Regions from separate parts of the Actinoallomurus sp. NPDC052308 genome, predicted to be linked through region 2. Evidence: predicted binding sites of a transcription regulator. Region 2 holds the regulator's gene; the other holds the start of a gene.
The links. The regulator LexA, encoded in region 2, represses DNA repair genes until DNA is damaged. The targets are predictions, from matches to a motif close to TCGAACANNTGTTCGA.
Positions count from the first base shown of each region.

Region 1 (11,981 bases), on a different contig from region 2:
AGCGCCGCGCCGTACGGGTTGGCCGGGTCGGTCGCGGCGAGCACCACCGCGCGCGGCGCGTCGGTGTCGGGGCGTATCGCCCGCAGCCGGTCCACGGCGCCGGGCAGCGCGAACTGCGCCGCGCCCAGGCCCTCGACGAAGTAGCCCCGCCGGGCCCGCCCGGACTCCTCGAACGCCTTGAGCACCGGGTACACCGCCGCGAACCCGCCCGGCGTCCGCTCGGCCATGACGGCGCCGCGGATCACGATGCCGTACCGGTCGAGCAGCGTCTCGGCCTGCGCGTGCCCGCGCCGCGTCGCGTCGGCCTCCGGCTCGGGCAGCAGCCACCAGCGGCCCGCGACGGTCGGCGGGCCGGTGCGCGACGGCATGGCCGGCCGCCGCCGCGTCCGGGACCGGTGCGTCGTACGGCTCGAGCCGAGCCGGGCGCGCAGCGGCGCGAGGGTGTCGTTCGTGAGCCGGCCCGCCCACACCAGGTCCCACAGCGCGGTGACGAGCTCTTGGTCGTTCAGCGACCCGACGCGGTCGGACAGCGTGCGGAAGAACACCGCGCCGCCGTCGGACAGCGACTCCAGGACGCGCTCGTGCAGCGGCGTCAGCGTGATCTCGGCGGATTCGGGCATCAGCAGCGGGGCCGTGTCCGCGAGGTACAGGGACACCCAGCCGTCGCCGCCCGGCAGCCCGCCCTGCCCCACCCACACGACCTCGCCGGAGGCGGTCAGCTCGTCGAGCATCGTGGGGGAGTAGCCGGGCACGCGCGCGGGCAGGACCAGCGACTCCAGGGCGGAGGCGGGCACCGCCGCGCCCTGCAGCTGCTCGATCGCGTGCACGAGCGCGTCGATGCCGCGCAGCGAGCCGCGCGCCGTGATCCCGTGCCAGGCGGGCAGGAACCGGGCGAGCGCCTCCGGCGGCGACGGCTCCACCTCGGCCCGCAGCCGGGCGAGGGAGCGGCGGCGCAGCATCCGCAGCACGCCCGCGTCACACCACTCCGTGCCGCGTTCGCCGGGCGTGAAGTCGCCCTCGGCGACCCGGCCCGCGGCGGCCAGCCGCCGCAGTCCGTCGGTGACCACGGCGACGCCGAGCCCGAACCGCGCCGCCACGTCGGCCGCGTGGAACGGACCGTGCGTACGGGCGTACCGGCTGAGCAGGTCGGCGAGGGGGTCGGCGACCGGCTCCAGGAACGCCTCCGGGATGCCCACGGGCAGCGGGACGCCGAGCGCGTCGCGCAGCCGGGCGGCGTCCTCGATCGCCGCCCAGCGTTCGGCGCCGCCGATCCGTACCCGGATGGCCCGGCGGGCGTCCTCCAGCTCGGCCGGCCAGTGCGGGTCGACGCCGCGTTCGACCAGCTCGTCGGTGCTCAGCGGCCCGAGCTCGCGCAGCAGGTCGGCGGTGCCCTCCCGGTCGCGGGCGTGCCGGTCGGGCGTCAGCCGCCGCAGCTCGCGGTCGGCCTCCGCGACCACCTCCGGGTCGAGCAGCTCCCGCAGGTCCGCCTGGCCCAGCAGCTCGGCGAGCAGCGTCGAGTCCAGCGCGAGGGCCTGGGCGCGCCGCTCCGCGAGGGGGGCGTCGCCCTCGTACATGAACGCGCCGATGTACCCGAACAGCAGGGATCGCGCGTACGGCGACGGCACCTGCGTCTCGACCTCGACGAGCCGGGCCTTGCGGCTCGCCAGCTCCCGCATCAGCGCGATGAGCCCCGGCACGTCGAAGACGTCCTGCAGGCATTCGCGCACCGTCTCCAGCACGATCGGGAACGAGGGATAGCGGCTCGCCACCGACAGCAGTTGCGCGGCCCGCTGCCGCTGCTGCCACAGCGGCATGCGCCGGCCCGGATTCCGGCGGGGCAGCAGCAGCGCCCGCGCCGCGCACTCCCGGAACCGTGACGCGAACAGCGCCGAGTTGCCCAGCTCGTCGGTGACGATCCGCTCGATCTCCTCGGGGTCGAACACCGCCAGGTCACCCGCGGGCGGGGCCGCGCCGGTCTCGTCGAACTCGGCGCCCGTGTCGGGCACCCGCAGCACGATGCCGTCGTCGGAGTGCGCGGCCTGCGCCTCCACGCCGTACCGCTCCCGCAGCCGCGCGGCCATGGCGAGGGCCCACGGCGCGTGCACCCGTGCCCCGAACGGCGAGTGCACGACGACTCGCCAGTCGCCGAGCTCGTCGCGGAACCGCTCCACCACCAGCGTCCGGTCGTCGGGGACGTAGCCGGTGGCCTCCCGCTGTTCGGCGAGGTACGCCACGAGGTTGCCCGCCGCCCAGTCGTCCAGGCCGGCCTCGCCCAACCGCGCACGGGCCGGGTCCGGCTCGAGCGTGGCCAGCTCACGGCTGAACGCCCCCAGCGCCCGGCCCAGCTCCGCCGGCCGCCCCGGCGCGTCACCGTGCCAGAACGGCAGCTTTCCCGGATGGCCCGGCGCGGGGGAGACCAGCACGCGGTCGGGCGTGATGTCCTCGATCCGCCACGAGCTCGCGCCCAGCACGAACACGTCGCCGACCCGCGACTCGTACACCATCTCCTCGTCGAGCTCGCCGACCCGGGAGGACTTCTCGCCGACGAGGAACACGCCGAACAGGCCGCGGTCGGGGATCGTGCCGCCGCTGGTCACCGCCAGCCGCTGCCCGCCGGGCCGGCCGCGCAGCATCCCCGCGACGCGGTCCCACACCAGCCGCGGCCGCAGCTCGCCGAACTCGTCGCTGGGGTACCGCCCCGCGAGCATGTCGAGGGTCGCCTCCAGCACCGACCGGGGCAGCGTCGCGAACGGCGCCGCCCGGCGTACGAGGGTCTCCAGCTCGTCCACCGGCCACTCGTCCATCGCGGTCATCGCGACGATCTGCTGGGCCAGCACGTCCAGAGGGTTGCGCGGATACCGCAGCTCCTCGATCCGCCCGTCGCGCATCCGCTCGGCCACGACCGCCGTCTGCACGAGGTCGCCCCGGTACTTCGGGAAGATCACGCCCTTGGAGACGGCCCCGACCTGGTGCCCGGCCCGGCCGATCCGCTGTAGCCCGGCCGCCACCGACGGCGGCGACTCGACCTGCACGACCAGGTCCACCGCGCCCATGTCGATGCCCAGCTCCAGGCTGGAGGTCGCCACCACGGCCGGCAGCCGGCCCGCCTTCAGCGACTCCTCGATGCCGGCCCGCTCCTCCTTGGAGACCGAGCCGTGGTGCGCGCGTACGACGTCGGCGGGCGCGCCGCGCGAGGCCCCCGCCTGCGCCATCATCTCCGCCGGGGCGGAGTCCTGCGGCAGCGCCTCGCCGTTCTGCCGTTCCCAGGAGAGCTCGTTCAGCCGTCCGCTCAGCCGCTCGGCCAGCCGCCGGGAGTTGGCGAACACGATCGTCGACCGGTGCTCCTCGATCAGGTTGAGCACGGCGTCCTCGACGTGCGGCCACAGGTTGCGCCCCCGCAGCGGGGAGTCGTCCTCGCCGCGCGGGTCGGGCGGAAGCTCGGTCATGTCCTCCACCGGCACCGAGATCCGCAGGTCGACCTCCTTCCCGTGCTGCGGCTGCACCACGGTCGCGGGCCGTACCCCGCCGAGGAAGGTCGCGACCTCCGTCACCGGGCGGACCGTCGCCGACAGCCCGATCCGCTGCGCGGGACGCTCCAGCAGCGCGTCCAGCCGCTCCAGGGATAGCGCCAGGTGGGCGCCGCGCTTGGTGCCCGCCACGGCGTGCACCTCGTCGACGATCACCGTGTCCACGCCGCGCAGCGCCTCGCGCGCCTGCGACGTCAGCATCAGGAAGAGCGACTCCGGCGTCGTGATCAGGATGTCGGACGGCTTCGTCGCGAACCGGCGGCGCTCGTCGGCCGGGGTGTCCCCGGAGCGCACGGCGACGCCGATGTCCGGGTCGTCCAGTCCCAGCCGCCGCGCCGTCTGCCGCAGCCCGGTCAGCGGGGCGCGCAGGTTGCGCTCGATGTCCACGGCCAGGGCCTTCAGCGGCGAGACGTACACCACCCGGCAGCGCCGTTTCGGATCGTCCGGCGGTGGGTTGGAGGCCAGGCGGTCCAGCGACCACAGGAACGCGGCGAGGGTCTTGCCCGAGCCGGTCGGTGCCACGACCAGCGTGTTGTCACCGCGGGCGATCGCCTCCCAGGCGCCCGTCTGGGCCGTCGTGGGCGCCGCGAAGGCCCCGGTGAACCAGGCCCGGGTCGGGGCCGAGAAGCGGTCGACGGGGTTCATCCTGTCAGTGTGCCTCGCCCCACCGACCGAATCGTTCGCCGGCGACGGCGGGCGGTAGCTTGGGGCACGTGCGACTAACGGTGTTCTGGGATCGGATGAACCAGCAGTTCGGCGAGGGCTACGCCGAGAGCGTGGCCAAGGACTACGTCATCGCCGAGCTCGACGGTCGCACCATCGAGCAGGCGCTGGCCGACGGCGAGAGCGCCAAGGACGTCTGGCGGGCCGTCTGTGCCACCTTCGATGTCCCGCAACGGCTCCGGTGAGCGTCGACCGGCTGCTCGCCGAGGCGCGTGCGCGGCTCGTCCGGCTCAAGCCGCTGGAGGCCGCGGAGGCGGTGCGCGAGGGCGGTCGCCTCGTCGACACGCGTCCGGAGTACCAGCGGCGGGCCGACGGCGACATCCCCGGCGCGATCGTCGTCGAGCGCAACCATCTGGAGTGGCGGCTCGACCCGCACGGCGGCTTCCGCGTCCCGGAGGCCACCGACCATCACGTGCGGTGGATCGTGATCTGCGACGAGGGCTACTCGTCCTCGCTGGCCGCCGCGTCGCTGCGCGCGCTCGGGCTGGTCAACGCCACGGACGTCATCGGCGGGTTCCAGGAATGGCGGGCCGCCGGGCTGCCGGTGAGCCGCGGCATGGCGCCCGTACGCCCCCGGCTCGCGCCGTACGACGGCCGGTAGCCGGTCCGCGGTCGGCCGCCGGGTCGTCAGATGACGGCGACCGCGGTGATCAGGCCGATCGTGATCTGCGTCGCGCCGAGGAGCACGGCGGACGGTTCCAGGGACTCGGCGGCCATGAGCGCCGCCACGTCGACGCGCAGCAGGACGCGGATGATCAGGAACCCGATCTGCTGGGCCACGATGCCCACGAGTCCCCAGACCAGCGTCGCGATCAGCCCCTCGCTCAGCCGGCCGCCGGAGGCGTAGATCGAGGAGGCGACGACCAGCCCGACCCCCACGATGCCGCAGACGGCCAGCAGCGCGGCGTTCGTGTTCCGCCCGTGGCGGATGATCGAGGTGAGCCGTCCCGGCGTGGTCACGTCGACGGCGAAGAAGCCGATGAGCAGCAGGACCAGGCCGACGGCCGTGTACGCGGCGATCGCTCCGGCGCCCTTGCCCAGTGCCGTGCCGAAGTCGTGTGAGAACGCCAGGGCCATCTGTCTTCTCTCCTTTGGCGAGGTCGGGGGAGTCCTAGGGAAAACCGGTCAGGAAGGGCCTGCTCCGCCGTCCTCGGGCTCGGCCGGGATGCGGTGCGGGACGAACGACGACGTGTCGTCGGTGATCAGTCCGGACGTCTCGCGGATGCCCAGCCCGGCCGCCTCGTCGCCGACCACCCAGGCGCCGAGCACGGGGTGCTCGCCCTCGAAGTCCGGCAGCGGGCAGAACTCCTGGAAGACGTAGCCCTCGGCGCCGTACTCGCCCGACGTGGCCGTCTGCACGCCGTCCGGCGTGACGATCCGCATGCTCGCGCCCTCACGTCCCAGCAGCGGCTTCTGCACGTACGAGGTGAGGGAGCCCGGGGTGCCGAGGTAGGTCGGCAGCAGGTTCGGGTGGCCGGGGTAGAGCTCCCACAGCAGTACGAGCAGCGCCTTGTTGGACAGGAGCATCTTCCAGATGGGCTCGACCCAGCCGGCCCGCGGGACGTTCCGCCCGAACGGCTCGCCGACGATCCACTCCCACGGGTAGAGCTTGCAGAACGCCGTGATGTCGCGGTCCTGGAGGTCGACGAACCGGCCGCGGTCGTGGTGCCAGCCGATGTCCTCCATGGCGATCGCGATCCCCGGGATGCCCGCCTGCTCGGCGGTCTCCTGCAGGTACGCGACCGTCATGACCTCCTCGCCGGTCTCGTCCTCGTTCGTCCAGGCGAAGTGCACGGCCGATCCGGCGGGTACTCCGGGCGTGCCGGACCGGACGGCCGGGGCGATCTCCTTCCAGCGGTCGACGAGCCGCTCGTGGATGGAGTTCCACTGGTCGTCGTCGGAGTGGGTGTCGCGCACCCAATACCACTGGATGATCGAGCTCTCCAGCAGCGAGGTCGGGGTGTCGGCGTTGTACTCCAGCAGCTTCGCCGGGCCCGAGCCGTCGTACCACAGGTCGAAGCGCCCGTAGAGGTACGGGTCGCGGCGCCGCCATGACGCCTCGATCAGCGGCCACACCCACTGCGGGATGCCGAACACCGCGTACCGGCGGGTGCTCACGACGTGCTCCACCGCCGTGAGGCACATCCGGTGCAGTTCCTCGACCGTCTCCTCGAGGGTGAGCACCTCGTCCATCTCGAACGTGTAGTGCACTGACTCGTCCCAGTACGGCCGGGTCAGATGCTCGGGATGCGAGGTGCGGTGATAGGCCAGCCCCTGCGACTCGACGATCTGATCCCAGCGCGTCCGGGGCTCCGAATGCCCGCGCCGCACCGCTCAGCCTCCCCGCGAACTGCTGCCGTGGTGACCGAACCCGCCCCGCGAGACGCCATGGCCGCTGCTGTGGCTCTTGCCGCTGGAGATCACCCGGCCGCCGCGCGAGACGATCCGGGTGCCCCGCCTCGGGCGGACCGACGAGCCCCCCGAGACGTAGCCGTTGTTGCGGTACCGGCCGCCGTAGTACCAGTAGTAACGCCCGTACGATCCGCCGTTGTCGCAGAAGTAGTCGGGGACGACGCGGTAGGAACTGCCGACCGGCGCCCAGCTGTCGACGCAGTACGCGGTCTCACTCCGCGAGGAGCAACCGACGACGGTCAATGACAGAAGGCTCACCGCGCTGAGTTGCACGATGCCGGACCGCATCATCCGGCGGGCGTCCTTCGGGGGCATTTGCGGTCGGATCTCCGGACTCGGGAGTGATGACCGGTAAGTCTAGAGCCAAGATCCCGACGAAAGCACTACCTGATCGGGAAGCTGAGGTACAGATCCGCAGGTTCGGCCACTGATGGCAGGTCGCTCACCTGACCGTCGCCGACCTCGACCACCCGCCAGAGCCCGTCCTCGCGCCGGGCCAGGTCCGTCGTGATGAACCGGCAGCCGAGCGCGCGCACGCACGGCGCGATCGGATCCGCCTGCGGACGCGGATACCGGTCCGGCGTGTCCGGATGGGGACCCATCAGCACCGGCTCGCCGTCGACCCACCACACGCGGGCCTCGCCGCCGTCGAACCGCTCGTACTCGCGGATGACGACGCCGCCGGCCAGGAGGTCGCCCTGGCGTTCGACGAACCGGGCGACCACGGCGTGCAGCCGCTCCACGTCGGCGAGGTCGGGGATGTAACAGGCCTCGTCCCACTCGTGCTTGCGCGACTTGACGTAGTCCTTCACGACCGCCGGTCCGGATCGCAGCGGGCGTACGAGCTCGGCCAGCTTGTCGGCCGCCGGGGTGGCGCCGGGGGACAGCGGCAGCCACACGCTGGCGGGCGTGACGCCCGCGAACGTGTCGTACCAGCCGGGCAGCTCATGGGCCTTCTCGTAGCCGTCCGGCGGAACGGCGAGGACGACGCCGCGGGCGGCCAGTGCGGCGGCGAGCGCGGCGTACTGCGCCGTCGTCGCCATCCAGCCGCGGTACCAGGCCGTTCCCAGCCCGTCGGGCACCCGGCGTACGGCCTCGGCGACGTCACCGCGCTGCAGGGCGTCATGGTCGATGAGCGTGACCGACCCGCCGAGCGCGCGTACGGCCTCGGCCTCTCGGGCGAAGTGCTCGTCGACCCGCCGGGGGTGCAACGGGTCGGCGCACATGAGGATGGTCACCGGCATGATCCTGTGCATCAGCGTAGGGCAAGACGCCGGGTCTTTCCCGGGGGAATCGGCGCGTCCATTCATGATCGAACACGTGTTCGGCTAGAGTGAAGGAAGCGACGACGTTGTCCACAGTGGTGGACCGGACCCTCGAAATTGTCGGCGGGTCCCCGTAACGTCGCTTCCGACAACAGCAGGCATCGACCCCACAGGGACACCTCACATGGCAGCAAACGATCGCGAGAAGGCCCTCGAGGCGGCGCTCGCGCAGATCGAGCGGCAGTTCGGCAAGGGTTCCGTCATGCGGCTGGGCCAGGAGGGGCGCCCCCCGGTCGAGGTGATCCCGACCGGGGCGATCGCCCTCGACGTCGCCCTGGGCATCGGCGGCCTCCCGCGTGGCCGCGTGGTCGAGATCTACGGTCCGGAGTCCTCCGGCAAGACGAGCCTCGCCCTGCACGCCGTGGCGAGCGCGCAGAAGGCGGGCGGCATCGCCGCGTTCGTGGACGCGGAGCACGCGCTCGACCCGGAATACGCCAAGAAGATCGGCGTCGACATCGACGCCCTCCTCGTCTCCCAGCCCGACACGGGTGAGCAGGCCCTGGAGATCACCGACATGCTGATCCGCTCCGGCGCGATCGACGTCGTCGTCATCGACTCCGTCGCGGCGCTCGTGCCCCGCGCCGAGATCGAGGGCGAGATGGGCGACAGCCACGTCGGCCTCCAGGCCCGCCTCATGTCCCAGGCCCTCCGCAAGCTCACCGGCGCCATCAACCAGACCAAGACCACAGCGATCTTCATCAACCAGCTGCGGGAAAAGGTCGGCGTCATGTTCGGCTCGCCCGAGACGACCACCGGTGGCAAGGCGCTGAAGTTCTACGCCTCGGTGCGGCTCGACGTGCGGCGGATCGAGACGATGAAGGACGGCACGGACGCGGTCGGCAACCGCACCCGGGTCAAGGTCGTCAAGAACAAGATGGCCCCGCCCTTCAAGGTGGCCGACTTCGACATCCTGTACGGCGTGGGCATCAGCCGCGAGGGCGGTCTGATCGACATGGGCGTCGAGCACGGCTTCGTGCGCAAGTCCGGCGCCTGGTACACCTACGAGAACGACCAGCTCGGCCAGGGCAAGGAGAACGCGCGGCGGTTCCTCAAGGAGAACCCGGACATCGCCGACGAGATCGAGAAGAAGATCAAGGAGAAGCTCGGCGTGGGGCCGCGCCTCGACGCCCCGGCCGAGCCGGCGGGCGCTCCCGCCGCTCCTCCGGCTGCCGCCGCTGCCGCGGCGGGCAAGGCCGCACCGGCCAAGCGGGCCGCGAAGACCCCGAAGCCGGGAGACGTGTGATCCCGGGTCGCCCTTCGGCGGGACCGATCGAGGGGCTGACCCATGACCGCTCCTGAGGGGTGGCGGCGTCCCGCTCCGCGCCGGACCGAACCCGGCGCGGAGATCTTCCCTGGCGACGTCGCCCCCGCTCAGGAGCCCGGCCCGGCCGCCGCCCAGACGGGCCCCGCGGCCGTCCCGACAGCAGGCGCGGACCCGTCGGCGGGCGGTACGGCCGATCCAACGGGTGTCGAAGCTCTTCCGGCGGGCAGCACGGAGATCCAGGTGGACGGCGCGGACTCGTCGGCGGGCGGCGCGCCCCGTCGGGCGCGTGCTCAAGCCGTCCCGGCGACCGGCGAGGCCGATCCGGCGGGCGGTGAGACGTCGGCGGCCGGAAGGTCGGGGCGGCGGGGGCGGAGGCGCGGCGGGGGCCGCCTCGCCGAGGGGCCGACGCCGGGCAGCCCGGCGGCGCAGGGCCCGCCCGCCGACCCGGAGGCGGTGGCGCGCGAGATCTGCCTGCGACAGCTCTCCTTCGCCCCCAAGACCCGTGCCCAGCTCGCCGACGCGCTGCGTCGCAAGGGCGTGCCCGACGACGTCGCCGAGCGGGTGCTGGGTCGCTACTCCGAGGTCGGGCTGATCGACGACGCGGCGTTCGCCCGTGCCTGGGTCGAGTCGCGCCACGCCGGGCGGGGGCTGGGCCGCCGGGCGCTCGCGGCCGAGCTGCGGCGGCGCGGCGTCGCCGACGAGACGGTCAGTGAGGCCATGGAGGACCTCGGCCCGGAGCAGGAGGAGGCGGCGGCCCGCGAACTGGTCGCCCGCAGACTGCCCAGTACCCGTGGCCTCGACCCGGTCAAGCGCACCCGGCGGCTGATGGGCATGCTCGCCCGCAAGGGCTACTCCGGCGGCCTGGCGTACCGCGTCGTCCGCGAGGCGCTGGAGGCCGAAGGAGCCGATGACGTCCCGGACCTGTCGTTCGACGACTGATCTCGCTCCCGGGATCGTCCGCGGTGCTCCGGTCCGCAGGCCGGAGCGGACGTCAGGGCGTGTTCTCGATCGGTGTCAGGTGGACGCGGCCGGTCTCGTCGACCCGCCAGCCGGGGTTGTGGCAGATCTCCCAGACGACGCCGTTCGGGTCGGCGACATGGCCGTGGTAGCCGCCGAACTCCGCGGTCTGCGGGCTCTTGATGAGCGTTCCGCCGGCCTCGACGGCGCGCTTCACGGTGGTCTCGACGTCGGCGGGGGTCGCGACGTTCTGGGACAGGGTGAGGCCGCCGAGTTTCCCGTCGGCCGCCGTGCCCTGCATGTCGGCGACGAACTTGGTCGCCTCGAACAGGCCCAGGACCAGGCCGGGGGCGATCTGGAAGAAAATGATTTCGCCGGGGACGTCCAGGAGCGGTGTCCAGCCGAGCCCGTCGCGGTAGAAGGCGCGGGCGGCGTCGAGGTCGGGCGTCGACAGGGTGATGAAGTGTGCTTGCTGTTCCATGCTCCCAGCATGGCGCGGGCGTGGGGAGGCGGTCTTGAACGAATCGGACACAACGGCCTTGACCTGGCCGGACAGGGCGTCCTTGGCCGGGCCGGACGCGGCTTCGCTCTACCGTGAGATCGCTCCGGCGGAGCCGCACCCGTTCGTGCGGTGCTGGTGGGAGCAGAGCGTCGACGAGCGGGTGGACGGCTACGTGCAGCGGGTGCTGCCGGACGCCTGCGCGGATGTGATCGTCTCGGCGGACGGGAGCGCGGTCGTCGTGGGGCCGGCGACGGAGCCCGCCCTGCCCCGGTTGCGCGGTGGGGAACGCCTGCGGGGACTGCGCATCCGTACCACCGCCATCGGCACGGTGCTCGGCCTGCCCGCGTACGAGCTGCGCGACCTTCAGGTGCCGCTCCGCGAGCTGTTCCCGGCCGCAGAGGCGGGACGGATCGCGGACGGCGTGTGGCGCGGTCGGCGCTGGTCGCCCGCCGTGGACGGGCCGCCGGAGGACCGGCGGATCGAGTACGCCGTCCGTCGTCTCATGCGAACCGGGACAAGGGTCGCGGACCTCGCGGGGGAGATCGACCTCTCCGAGCGCCAGTTGCGCCGTCTGCTCCTGGCCGCGACCGGGCTGGAGCCGCGGACCCTGCGGCGCGTGGCGCGCCTCCAACGCTTCCTGACATTGTCCGACCAGGCCCGTACACCGTCCGACCAGGGCCGTACGCGGCCGGTGTCGGATCGGGCCCGTACGCGGCTGGACCGGGCCCGTACACTGTCCGGCCCGGTCCGGCCGGCGCGGTCGCTGGCCGAGCTCGCGGTCTCCGCCGGATACGCCGATCAGGCCCATCTGAGCCGGGAGGTGCGTGTCCTGGCAGGGCTGGCGCCCTCCGCGCTGCTGGCCGAACGCCACCCGTCCGCGGCGCCGGCCGGCAGGCCCGGTGACACAGGGCATGACTTCCCGGCTTGACCCGACGGGCTCCTCGAAACCGGCTGTCGGCGGTGACCCGCTCACACCTCTGCCTCGACCCTGACATGGACCGTTACAGGAAAGATCGAGTGAATCGTCCGGAACGTGGGGTCTTTTCTTGCCCATTACCTCTTGGCCGCTTACGGTTACCGCAGTGAGGTGTTACTCCGCGCAGTGCGGATTGCCATAGGACTGACCGCGTTCGACCAGTTGGAAGGTGTTGTGCCCGGCTCTCGCGGCCGGTGGTTCGCATAGCCAGGGTTCTGGAACGCTCCGGAGCCCGCCTGACCATGCGCGTCCGGCGGTCGGCCGGAGGTGCTGGTCGCGGCCGTCCCGGGACCGT
Region 1 covers NZ_JBFAUM010000015.1:144,594-156,574, reverse strand. Annotated here, with positions in the region: gene AB0L00_RS29495 (ATP-dependent helicase) at 1-4,172, opposite strand, end outside; gene AB0L00_RS29490 (DUF3046 domain-containing protein) at 4,241-4,435, shown strand; gene AB0L00_RS29485 (rhodanese-like domain-containing protein) at 4,432-4,851, shown strand; gene AB0L00_RS29480 (DUF350 domain-containing protein) at 4,878-5,327, opposite strand; gene AB0L00_RS29475 (glutathionylspermidine synthase family protein) at 5,376-6,581, opposite strand; gene AB0L00_RS29470 (hypothetical protein) at 6,585-6,977, opposite strand; gene AB0L00_RS29465 (ATP-grasp domain-containing protein) at 7,046-7,906, opposite strand; gene recA (recombinase RecA) at 8,112-9,230, shown strand; gene recX (recombination regulator RecX) at 9,273-10,190, shown strand; gene AB0L00_RS29450 (VOC family protein) at 10,243-10,689, opposite strand; gene AB0L00_RS29445 (DUF6597 domain-containing transcriptional factor) at 10,724-11,638, shown strand.
Region 1: recA (recombinase RecA) is a predicted target of LexA. The motif match lies at 7,975-7,990, and genes of this name have one in related genera.

Region 2 (11,981 bases):
CCGGCCGCGTTGACCCGAGCCGTCGACGCGGCAGCCCCTCCTGCGTGAGGGGCGTTCTCATGCCAGGGGCACGGTTCACCGCCAGCCGAAGCCGTGCGAATCAGACGAGGAACCATGACAGGCGCCGACGAGAACTACGACCCACGGACGATCCAGGACAAGTGGCAGGCCCGGTGGGAGGAGCTGAAGCCCTTCGCGGCGAGCGAGGACCCCGCCGACGAGCGGCCTCGCAAGTACGCGCTGGACATGTTCCCATACCCCTCCGGCGACCTCCACATGGGTCACGCCGAGGCGTTCGCGATCGGCGACGTGGTGGCGCGGTACTGGCTCCAGAAGGGCTTCAACGTCCTGCACCCCATCGGCTGGGACTCCTTCGGCCTGCCGGCCGAGAACGCCGCGATCAAGCGCAATTCCCACCCCGCCGAGTGGACGTACACCAACATCGACACCCAGGCGGAGTCTTTCAAGCGCTACGCGGCCTCCTTCGACTGGTCGCGCCGGCTGCACACCTCCGACCCGGAGTACTACCGCTGGAACCAGTGGCTGTTCCTGCGCTTCTACGAGCGCGGCCTGGCGTACCGCAAGGGCGGCCAGGTCAACTGGTGCCCGAACGACCAGACCGTGCTGGCCAACGAGCAGGTCGTCAACGGGCACTGCGAGCGGTGCGGCGCGGTGGTCGAGAAGCGCGTCCTGACGCAGTGGTACTTCAAGATCACTGAGTACGCCGACCGGCTGCTGGCCGACATGGCGGAGCTGGAGTGGCCCGAGCGGGTGCTGCTGATGCAGCGCAACTGGATCGGCCGCTCCGAGGGCGCCGACGTCACCTTCCAGATCGAGGGGCGCGCGGAGCCGATCACCGTCTACACCACCCGGCCGGACACCCTGTACGGCGCGACCTTCTTCGTCGTCGCCGCCGACGCCCCGCTGGCCGACGAGATCGTCGCGCCGGAGCAGCGCGCGGAGTTCGAGACCTACCGGGACGCGGTCCGCCGCGAGACGGAGATCGAGCGGCTGGCCACCGACAAGGAGAAGACCGGCGTCTTCCTGGGCCGCTACGCGATCAACCCGGTGAACGGCGAGCGCATCCCCGTGTGGGCCTCCGACTACGTCCTGGCCGAGTACGGCCACGGCGCGATCATGGCGGTGCCCGCCCACGACCAGCGCGACCTGGACTTCGCCCGCAGGTTCGGCCTGCCGGTCCGCGTCGTCGTGCACACCGGTGAGGCGGACCCGGGGGAGACCGGGGCCGCGACCCCCGGCGAGGGCGAGCTGGTCAACTCGGGTCCCCTGGACGGCCTGACCAAGTCCACCGCCATCCCGCGGATCGTCGAGATCCTGGAGGAGAAGGGCCTGGGCAAGGCCGCCGTCAACTACCGGCTGCGCGACTGGCTGATCTCCCGGCAGCGGTTCTGGGGCACGCCCATCCCGATCATCCACTGCGACGCGTGCGGCGAGGTCCCGGTCCCGGACGACCAGCTGCCCGTGCGCCTGCCGGACAACCTGCGCGGCGCCGACCTGGCCCCGAAGGGCGTGTCGCCGCTGGCGGCCGCCGCCGACTGGGTCAACGTCTCGTGCCCCAAGTGCGGCGGCGCGGCCAAGCGCGACACCGACACGATGGACACCTTCGTCGACTCGTCCTGGTACTTCCTGCGGTACTGCTCGCCGGGGTACGAGGACGGGCCGTTCGACGCCGAGAAGGTGCGCCGGTGGATGCCGGCCGACCAGTACACCGGTGGTGTCGAGCACGCCATCCTGCACCTGCTGTACGCGCGCTTCTTCACCAAGGTGCTGTACGACATGGGCCTGGTGGACTTCACCGAGCCCTTCAAGCGGCTGGTCAACCAGGGCCAGGTCATCCTGAACGGCTCCGCGATGTCCAAGACGACCGGCAACCTGGTCGACCTGGGCGAGCAGATCGCCGAGTACGGCGTCGACGCCGTACGGCTGACGATGCTGTTCTCGGGGCCGCCGGAGGACGACATCGACTGGGCGGACGTGTCGCCGTCGGGGTCGGTGAAGTTCCTGGCGCGGGTCTTCCGCGTGGCCGCCGAGGTGACGTCCGCGCCGGGCGCCGACCCGGCGACCGGCGACGTCGAGCTGCGCAAGGTGACGCACCGGACGATCGACGAGGTCACCCGGCTGGTCGAGGCGCACCGCTACAACGTGGCGATCGCCCGGATGATGGAGCTGACCTCCGCGGCGCGCAAGGCCATCGACACGGGGGCGGGCGCCGGCGACCCGGCGGTCCGGGAGGCCGCCGAGACCCTGGCGGTCATGCTGTCGCTGGTCGCGCCGTACACCGCCGAGGAGATGTGGGAGCGGCTGGGCCGTACGGCTCCGGTGGTCAAGGCCGGCTGGCCGACGGCCGACCCCGCGCTGCTGGTCCAGGAGTCGGTGACCTGCGTGGTCCAGGTGGCGGGCAAGGTCCGCGACCGCCTGGAGGTGTCCCCGGACATCGCCGAGAGCGACCTGGAGCGCCTGGCGCTGGAGTCGGAGAAGGTCAGGGCGGCCCTGGGCGACCGGGGCGTCCGCAAGGTCGTCGTGCGCGCTCCGAAGATCGTGAACATCGTGCCTGCCTGATCGGCGCCAGGGCGTGTCCGACGGGGATTCGTCGGACACGCCTTAGCCCCGGTTCGGTGCCGTGGCACCGAACCGGGGCTGATCACGTATTCCGCGGGACCGCCACCGTGCGCCCCGGAACGGCCGCGTCGCCGCCGGGGATCCCGGGCGGGATCACATCTTCCGCAGGACCGCCACCACGCGCCCGAGAATGGTCGCGTCGTCGCCGGGAATCGGGTCGTACGCCGGGTTGTGCGGCATCAGCCAGACCTTGTCGTCGCGGCGCTTGAGCGTCTTGACGGTGGCCTCGCCGTCGATCATCGCCGCCACAATGTCGCCGTTCTCCGCGACGGGCTGCTGGCGCACGACGACCCAGTCGCCGTCGGCGATGGCCGCCTCGATCATCGAGTCACCGGTGACGTTGAGCAGGAAGTGGGTGCCTTCGCCGACGAGCTGCCGCGGCAGCGCGAAGACGTCCTCCACGGCCTCCTCGGCGAGGATCGGACCACCGGCCGCGATGCGCCCGACGAGCGGGACGTACGCGGGCGCCGGCCGCGTCGGGGCCTCCTGGCCGTTGGCGACCTCGTACGACTCGCCGTCGGCCTCGGCGGCGATGGCCGGAGATCCGGGCATGCGGACGACGACCGCGCGCGGCCGGTTGGGATCGCGCAGCAGGAAGCCCTTGCGTTGCAGGGTCCGGAGCTGGTGGGACACGCTGGAGGTGCTGGTCAGGCCGACGGCCTCGCCGATCTCCCGCATCGACGGCGGATAGCCGCGCCGCTGCACCGAGTCTCTGATCACTTCCAGCACCTTGCGCTGACGGACGGTCAGGCCGCTCTCGTCGCCCGGGCCGTCGGGCATTTCCCGAACCTTGCTCATGGTGTCTCCGATGGCTGTCTTGCCGGTGACGCGTCGCCGCCGGTATTTCGGTCCCGTAGTGGGACGTTATCGCTTCTGCGGGAAATGATCAAACAGGTGTTCGAAAAATGTGGAATTTTGCGGTCCGGGGTATGTCGCGTTTAGTTCGCACACATGTTCGAAGGTAATTCCCGGGCCGGGTTCGCGGAAGGAGGGCGCCATTGGCGGCCGCGCCTTGCCGCCTCGTCGTGATCGGCGCTCTCGCGCGGCCGGCGCGAAGGGGGTGCCCGCCGACGCGGCGCCGGCGCGCCCGTGGCAGTCTTGGGGGCGCGCGACGCCCGCACCCGCCCGGCCGCCGGCCGGGATGTGATCGACCTCACCGCGACGGGCGTCGGTCGCGTTTCCGCAGGTGATCCAGGATGTACGAGGTCGAAGCGGCCGATCGCCGCCCCCGGGTGGGAGGGTCCGACACGCCGATGAGGGCGACGGATCGCCCTGTGAGCGGCGTCTTCTCGCCGGGTGCCCCATGCGGGTTGCGATGCACCCGGCCGGGCTCTACGGTTGGACCCCAACATCTAGTAGTTACATGGATGTAGTTCACCATAGGTTGTGGTTACGAGGTGAGGTTCGCGCAGTTCGCGCGTGACCCGCTGTCAGGGGGAGGAGTCCGGAGCCATGCACTGCCCGTTCTGCCGACACACCGACAGCAGGGTCATCGACAGCCGCACGGCCGACGACGGAGCCGCCATCCGGCGCCGTCGTTCGTGTCCCGAGTGCGGCCGCCGCTTCACCACCCAGGAGACGGTGCTCATGATGGTCGCCAAGCGCAGTGGCGTCACCGAGCCGTTCTCCCGGGACAAGATCATCGCCGGAGTGCGCCGGGCGTGTCAGGGCCGTCCCGTCAACGAGGACGCCCTGGCCATGCTCGGCCAGCGGGTCGAGGAGGCGATCCGGGCGACCGGGAACGCCGAGATTCCCTCGCACCAGGTCGGGCTGGCGATCCTCGGCCCGCTCCGTGAACTCGACGAGGTCGCGTACCTGCGATTCGCCTCCGTCTACCGGGGGTTCGAGACGCTGGACGACTTCGCCAAGGAAATCGAATCGCTGCGCGCGGCGTCCGGCGGCGACGCCCGTTCCTAGGGCGGCGCCCGGACCGCGGGCTGTACGGGTAATCCTGGAGGTGGGCCTGGTGTGCCCGAGAAGGGGGATGTCATGACGGAGACGGTGAGCGGCTCAGCCCGTCGGGGCAAGGCGGGTCGCAGGGGCCTGAAGATGGAGCGCGTCTTCACGCGGCCGGGCGTCCACCCGTACGACGATGTCCGGTGGGAGCGCCGGGACGTCGTCATGACCAACTGGCGTGACGGGTCGGTGAACTTCGAGCAGAAGGGCGTCGAGTTCCCCGACACCTGGTCCGTCAACGCGGTCAACATCGTCACCTCGAAGTACTTCCGCGGCGCGGTCGGCACGCCGCAGCGCGAGTCGAGCCTCAAGCAACTGGTCGACCGGGTCGTCGGGGTGTACACCGAGACCGGCCGCAAGAACGGCTACTTCGCGTCCGAGGAGGACGCCGAGATCTTCGACCACGAGCTGAAGCACGCCCTGGTCAACCAGGTCTTCAGCTTCAACTCGCCGGTCTGGTTCAACGTCGGCACCGCCTCGCCGCAGCAGGTCAGCGCGTGCTTCATCCTGTCCGTGGACGACACGATGGAGTCGATCCTGGACTGGTACAAGGAAGAGGGCGTCATCTTCAAGGGCGGCTCCGGGTCGGGGGTCAACCTCTCCCGAATCCGCTCCAGCAAGGAGCTGCTGTCCTCCGGCGGCACCGCGAGCGGCCCGGTGTCGTTCATGCGCGGCGCCGACGCCTCCGCCGGGACGATCAAGTCCGGCGGCGCGACCCGCCGGGCGGCGAAGATGGTCGTCCTCGACGTCGACCACCCGGACGTCGAGGAGTTCATCGAGACCAAGGCACGCGAAGAGGACAAGATCCGCGCCCTCCGCGACGCCGGCTTCGACATGGACCTGGGCGGCAAGGACATCGTCAGCGTCCAGTACCAGAACGCCAACAACTCCGTCCGCGTCTCCGACGAGTTCATGCGCGCGGTGGAGTCCGGCGATTCCTTCGGCCTGCGCTCCCGCCGTTCCGGCGAGGTCATCAGCCAGGTCGACGCCAAGGGCCTGTTCCGCAAGCTCGCCCAGGCGGCCTGGGAGTGCGCGGACCCCGGCATCCAGTACGACGACACGATCAACGACTGGCACACCAACCCCGAGACCGGGCGCATCACCGCGAGCAACCCGTGCTCGGAGTACATGAGCCTGGACAACTCGTCCTGCAACCTGGCCAGCATCAACCTGCTGAAGTTCCTGAACGGCGACAACACCTTCGACGTCGAGCGGTTCGTCAAGCTCAGCGAGCTGATCATCACCGCGATGGACATCTCCATCACGTTCGCGGACTTCCCGACCGAGAAGATCGGTGAGACGACCCGGGCGTACCGCCAGCTCGGCATCGGCTACGCCAACCTCGGCGCGCTGCTGATGGCGACCGGCCACGCGTACGACTCCGAGGGCGGGCGCTCGCTCGCGGCGACCATCACCTCGCTGATGACCGGCGTGGCCTACCGCCGCTCCGCCGAGCTGGCCGGCGCGGTCGGCACGTACGACGGCTACGCCCGCAACGCGGAGGCGCACCAGCGCGTCATGCGCAAGCACGCGGTCGCCAACGACGAGATCCGCACGCTCGACGCGATGGACAAGTCCATCCACAGCGAGGCCACCAAGCAGTGGCGGCAGTGCCTCAAGGTCGGCGAGAAGAACGGCTACCGCAACGCCCAGGCGTCGCTGCTGGCGCCCACCGGCACGATCGGCCTCATGATGGACTGCGACACGACGGGCATCGAGCCCGACCTGGCGCTGGTCAAGTACAAGAAGCTGGTCGGCGGCGGCTCGATGCAGATCGTTAACAACACCGTCCCGCGCGCCCTGAAGAAGCTCGGCTACCAGCAGGAGCAGATCGAGGCGATCGTCGAGTACATCTCCGAGCACGGCCACGTCGTCGACGCGCCCGGCCTGCGCCTCGAGCACTACGAGGTCTTCGACTGCGCGATGGGCGAGCGGGCGATCAGCCCGATGGGCCACGTGCGGATGATGGCCGCGGTGCAGCCGTTCCTGTCCGGCGCGATCTCCAAGACCGTGAACATGCCGGAGCAGGCCACCGTCGAGGACGTCGAGAAGATCTACTTCGAGGGCTGGAAGCTCGGCCTCAAGGCCCTGGCGATCTACCGCGACAACTGCAAGGTCGGCCAGCCGCTGTCCGTGGCCAAGAAGAAGACCGAGGAGAAGGTCGAGGAGGCGCCGGCGCCGGCCCCGGTGGTCGAGCGCGGCCCGGTGCGGACCCGCCTGCCCAAGCAGCGGACCGCGACCGTCACCCGGTTCTCCGTCGGCGGCGCCGAGGGCTACATGACCGCCTCCTGCTACCCGGACAACGGGCTCGGTGAGGTGTTCCTCAAGCTCGGTAAGCAGGGCTCCACGCTCGCCGGGGTCATGGACGCCTTCTCGATGGCGATCTCCATCAGCCTCCAGTACGGCGTGCCGCTGGAGACGTGGGTCGAGAAGTTCACCAACATGCGGTTCGAGCCGGCGGGCATGACCGACGACCCGGACATCCGGATGGCGACCTCGATGATGGACTACATCTTCCGTCGCCTCGCCCTGGACCACCTGCCGTACGAGACGCGCGCCGAGCTGGGGATCTTCTCGGCCGAGGAGCGCACGGCGCAGGCGGCGGGCCAGGACCCGGCCTCGCTGCACGCCGAGGAGGACATCGAGCGCGAGTCGCTGGCCCAGTCGGTGCCGGTCGAGCAGCCGAAGGCCAAGGAGCCGGAGGCACCCGCCGAGGCGCACTCCTCGACCGAGCTGATCGAGAGCCACCAGGGCCGTACGGCGGACGCGCCGCTGTGCCTCACCTGCGGCACGAAGATGCGCCCGGCCGGCAGCTGCTACGTCTGCGAGGGCTGCGGCTCCACCAGCGGCTGCAGCTGATTCGGAATGCCCATCAAGGCGTGAAATAGACAGTGCGGAGCGGGGAGCCGACGTGACGTCGGCTCCCCGCTCTCATGCTTTTTCGCCTAAGTGCCCTCTCCCCGCCCGGGCACTGGGCCGCGTGGGCCTGAGCCTGTAGGCAGGGGAGCGTAGACCTGCCAGCTGCGCCAGGTGGCGATCCGGTCATACCTGGATGATCGACCTTCTCGCTCCCTGCTGAGCCTGCTCCTGATGAGTTCAATTAGCTCCTTGGAAGGGTCATCAACTTGTCGAGGTCGTTTTGTCGCGCGGTCGGCTGTGGCGATGTGGAGGGCCGAGGGCTTCGCGCTGTGCCGTGGTGAGCCGGTGGTCTCCGGCGGTGACGGAGTAGGCGCCGGACGCGACGGCCCGTACGGTGACCGGGTCGCCGACCTCCGGATGCCGTTCGGCGCCGCGCAGGGCACTGGTGACGCGGTCCGGATGCCATCCCAACGCCGGGGCGAGTTGCTCGACTGTGAGCGGCTCGCTCGCATGCACCAGTGCGGCGAGCACCGTCAGCATGTCGTTGACGGCCGACTGGTCAGGGCCGCCGGCCATATTGGCGCTGAGTCGTGCGAAGAACCGGGACATGTCGTTCAGCCGGGCCCCGGCCGGTGTGGTGGCCCCGAAGATCTTGACTCCCCGCCGAGCGGTGCCGGCCCACATGGTGTTCTTGCGGGCGCTCGCCGTCCAAGCCCGGACCCAGACGTCGTCCCCGATGACGTACCGTTCGCGGGGTCGTCGGGGGTCACGCTCGCGTCGGATGATGTCCAGGCCTTCGAGGTAGCCGATCGCCTTGGACACCGACGCCGGGCTGACCTGCAGTTGTCGGACCAGGTCCACGGAGGTCAGGGCGCCGGAATCGGTGGTGACGAGGTGCACGAGCACCCGCGCGGCCATTCGGGGAAGCCCGATCTGTACCATCAGCGCCGCGAAGTCCTCCGCGAAAGCGCGGACCGCCTCAGGGTCACGCCGGTAGACGTTCGCGGCGGCCGGGGCGCGCAGCGGCCGCGCGGCGTGTCCGCGACGGCGGGCACGCCGCGCGGTGGCCTTCTGGGCGTGGTCCGCCCGGTAGTCTCCGGGCCCGCCGTTGCGAGCCACCTCCCGGCTGATGGTCGAGGTCGGCCTGCCCAGCCGCCTGGCCATCTCGGCGTAGTCGAGCCCTCCCGCCAGCCACGACGCGATGCGCCGACGGTCCTGTTCGCTCAGCCTGCTTCCCGGCATTCGCGCAGTATGCATTCGCGACCGACCGCATTGCAACGGCTGAGTTTTCGATCGTTGCAATCGAGCCCAGGCCATTGCAATCTTCTTTGTGAGAAACCGCTGTTCAACGCCATGTTCATTCCTACTAGGCGGATTGACGATTCAGGAAACCGCACGTAGTTTCCCTCACCTCTCAAGCAATGGTGAGGAGTCGACATGACACAGCCCCACGCCCGAACCGCCTCGGCGGCCATGGGCGCCGACCGTGACGTCCTTCAGCGGCTGCTCGATCGGGCTGTCGGGGAGGGCGGCGTTCCCGGCATCGTCATCGAGGTCCGCGACGACCGCGGGCGTTGGTTCGGCGCGGCGGGAGTGGCCGACACCGACACCGGGCGCGCACGCACTCCACAAGAGCGGTTCCGCATCGGCAGCACCACCAAGACGTTCGTGGCCACGGTGATCCTGCAGCTTGTCGCCGAGCGCAGGCTGAGCCTGGACGAGACCGTGGAGGAATGGCTGCCGGGGAGGGTCCGCGGGCACGGTCACCGGGGCGGGAGGATCAGCATCCGGCGGTTGCTGAACCACACCAGCGGGATCTGCAGCTACACCGAGGACCCCGAAATGGTGAACCGTTATGAGAAGCACACCCCGGAACTGCTCGTGGACATCGCCATGGCCCATCCGCCGGCCTTCGAACCGGGCGCGGCCTGGGGATACAGCAACACCAACTACATCCTCGCCGGGATGATCGTCGAGCGGGTGACCGGCCAGGCGCTGGCTGATCAGATCGCCCGGCGGATCACCCGGCCGCTCGGCCTCGACGGGACCTACCTGCCGAGCGGCGCCGACCCGACGATCCAAGGACCACACCCGCGGCACTACACGAAGCTGATGAATCCCGCCCCCGACGCCGTGATCCACGACGCCACCGAGCTGGACTCATCGATGTTCTGGGCGGCGGGCGGCATGATCTCGACAATCGGTGATCTCCACCGGTTCTTCGGTGCACTCCTGGGCGGCCGGCTCCTCCCTTCCGCGCAGCAAGAGGAGATGTTCACCACGGTCCCGACCGAGAACTGGATCCCCGACACGACGTACGGGCTGGGCATCTCCTCGGTCACGCTGTCGTGCGGCGCCACCGTGTGGGGCATGGGCGGCGCCATCTTCGGCTCCTGGTCCTACACCTACGGCACCCGCGACGGCGAGCACCTGGTCGTCATCGACGTCAACGGTGACTGGGCCGACGGCCCCTGGGACGACCCGGTCGGCATCTTCACTGACCTGCTCCACGCGGAGTTCTGCTCGCCGAAGACGACGCCCTAAGGGCACGAGAAAGGCCGTGACCAGTTGGAGGCGCTGCGGAAGATTACGATGCGATCATGCCTTTGACGGTGGATGACGTTGACCGGTTCGAGCTGGCGAGGCCCCGTCTGGAGGCCATCGCCTACCGCCTCCTCGGTTCCGCACACGAGGCAGAGGACGCCGTGCAGGAAACGTTCTTGCGCTGGCAGGCCGCCGACGTCGACCGGGTCGAGGTCCCTGAGGCCTGGCTGACGAAGGTGCTCACCAACCTGTGCCTCAACCAGCTTGCGTCCGCGCGGGCACGCCGCGAGACCTACGTGGGCCGATGGCTCCCCGAGCCGCTGCTCGCGGGCGACCCGATGCTCGGCCCGGCCGACACCGCCGAGCAGCGCGAATCGGTGTCGGCCGCGGTCCTCACCCTCATGGAGCGTCTGTCCCCCAACGAACGGGCCGTTTACGTGCTGCGGGAGGCCTTCGACTACCCGCACCGGGAGATCGCCGAGATCCTCGACATCACCGAGGCCGCCAGCCAGCAGATCTTTCACCGTGCCAAGAAGCATGTCGCGTACGGCAAGGCCCGCAGCGAGATCGACGAGGCCGCCGCCTACCGGATCGTCGAGGAGTTCCTCGCGGCCGCCACCAGTGGCCGGACCGATGAGCTCGTACGCCTGCTCACCAAGGACGCCATCTCCATCGGCGATGGCGGAGGGAAGGTCCCAGCGCGCACCAAGGCGTTCGAGGGAGCCGTCGCGGTCGCGAGGTTCGTGCGGGCCCTGTTCAAGCCCGCCGAGGCCAAGCGCACCATCGTCGGCGGTTCGTCCGAGATCCACGCCTGGGCCGCCAATGGCGAACCCGCCGTCGTGGTCGTCGTGGAGGGCCGGGTCGTCGCCATCATGTGCCTGGAGGTCACAGCCGAGGGCATCACCGCCTGCCGTACCCAGGCGAACCCCGACAAGCTTGAACGCGCGACCGAGCAGTGGGCGGCGGCCGACCATGGGGAGCCCCTGCTCGTGGTGTGACCTCTATCACGTCCGATTCCTGTCAGCAATCGGCGGGCCATCCGGTTCAAGTGGCGAAACCGAACCGGAGAGGAAGGGAGCCGACGATGCGAGTTCTGGTGGCAGGAGCGACGGGAGCGATGGGCACGGAACTGCTGCCCCGTCTGGTCGACGCGGGACACGAGGTGTTCGCCATGGTCCGCAGCGATTCCGCTAAGGCCAGGGCGGCGGAGCTGGGCGCGGTGCCGGTCATCGCCGACGCGCTCGACCGGGCCCAGGTCGAGGCGGCCGTGCGCGAGGCGGCCCCAGAGGTGATCGTCAACCAGCTGACCGCCATCGGGCACATCGACACCCGCCATTTCGAGCGCAGCTTCGCCGCCACCGACCGGCTGCGGATCGAGGGCACCGACAACCTGCTCGCGGCCGCACGCGCCACCGGGGTGCGACGGTTCGTCGCCCAGAGCAACGGCGCGTTCACCTACGCCCGGACCGGCGGGCCGGTCAAGACCGAACAGGACCCCTTGGACCGCTCACCGGTCGCCCCGATGGCCCCGATGATCGCCGCGATCGAGCACTTGGAGAAGGCCGTGCTCGGCGCCGCCTGGACCGAAGGGATCGTGCTGCGCTACGGCGCGTTCTACGGACCCGGCACCTCCATGGCGCCCGGCTCCGCCCAGCTCGAGATGATCCGCAAGCGCAAGTTCCCGGTCGTCGGCGACGGCGGCGGGGTGTGGTCGTTCGTCCACGTCGCCGACGCCGCCGAGGCCACGGTCGCAGCGGTGGAGAACGGCGGCCGCGGTGTCTACAACATCGTCGATGACGACCCCGCCCCGGTCGCCGAGTGGCTACCGGAACTGGCGGCGATGATGGGTGCCAAGAAACCGATGCGTGTACCGCGGTTCATCGGGCGGCTGGCCGCCGGACCGGCCGGCGTCGTGCTCATGACCGAACTGCGTGGAGCATCCAATGCCAAGGCCAAGCGCGAACTGGGCTGGTACCCGACAC
Region 2 covers NZ_JBFAUM010000003.1:122,112-134,092, forward strand. Annotated here, with positions in the region: gene leuS (leucine--tRNA ligase) at 115-2,580, shown strand; gene lexA (transcriptional repressor LexA) at 2,734-3,438, opposite strand; gene nrdR (transcriptional regulator NrdR) at 4,093-4,557, shown strand; gene AB0L00_RS11910 (vitamin B12-dependent ribonucleotide reductase) at 4,630-7,455, shown strand; gene AB0L00_RS11915 (MarR family transcriptional regulator) at 7,717-8,697, opposite strand; gene AB0L00_RS11920 (serine hydrolase domain-containing protein) at 8,893-9,999, shown strand; gene sigJ (RNA polymerase sigma factor SigJ) at 10,056-10,997, shown strand; gene AB0L00_RS11930 (NAD(P)-dependent oxidoreductase) at 11,084-11,981, shown strand, end outside.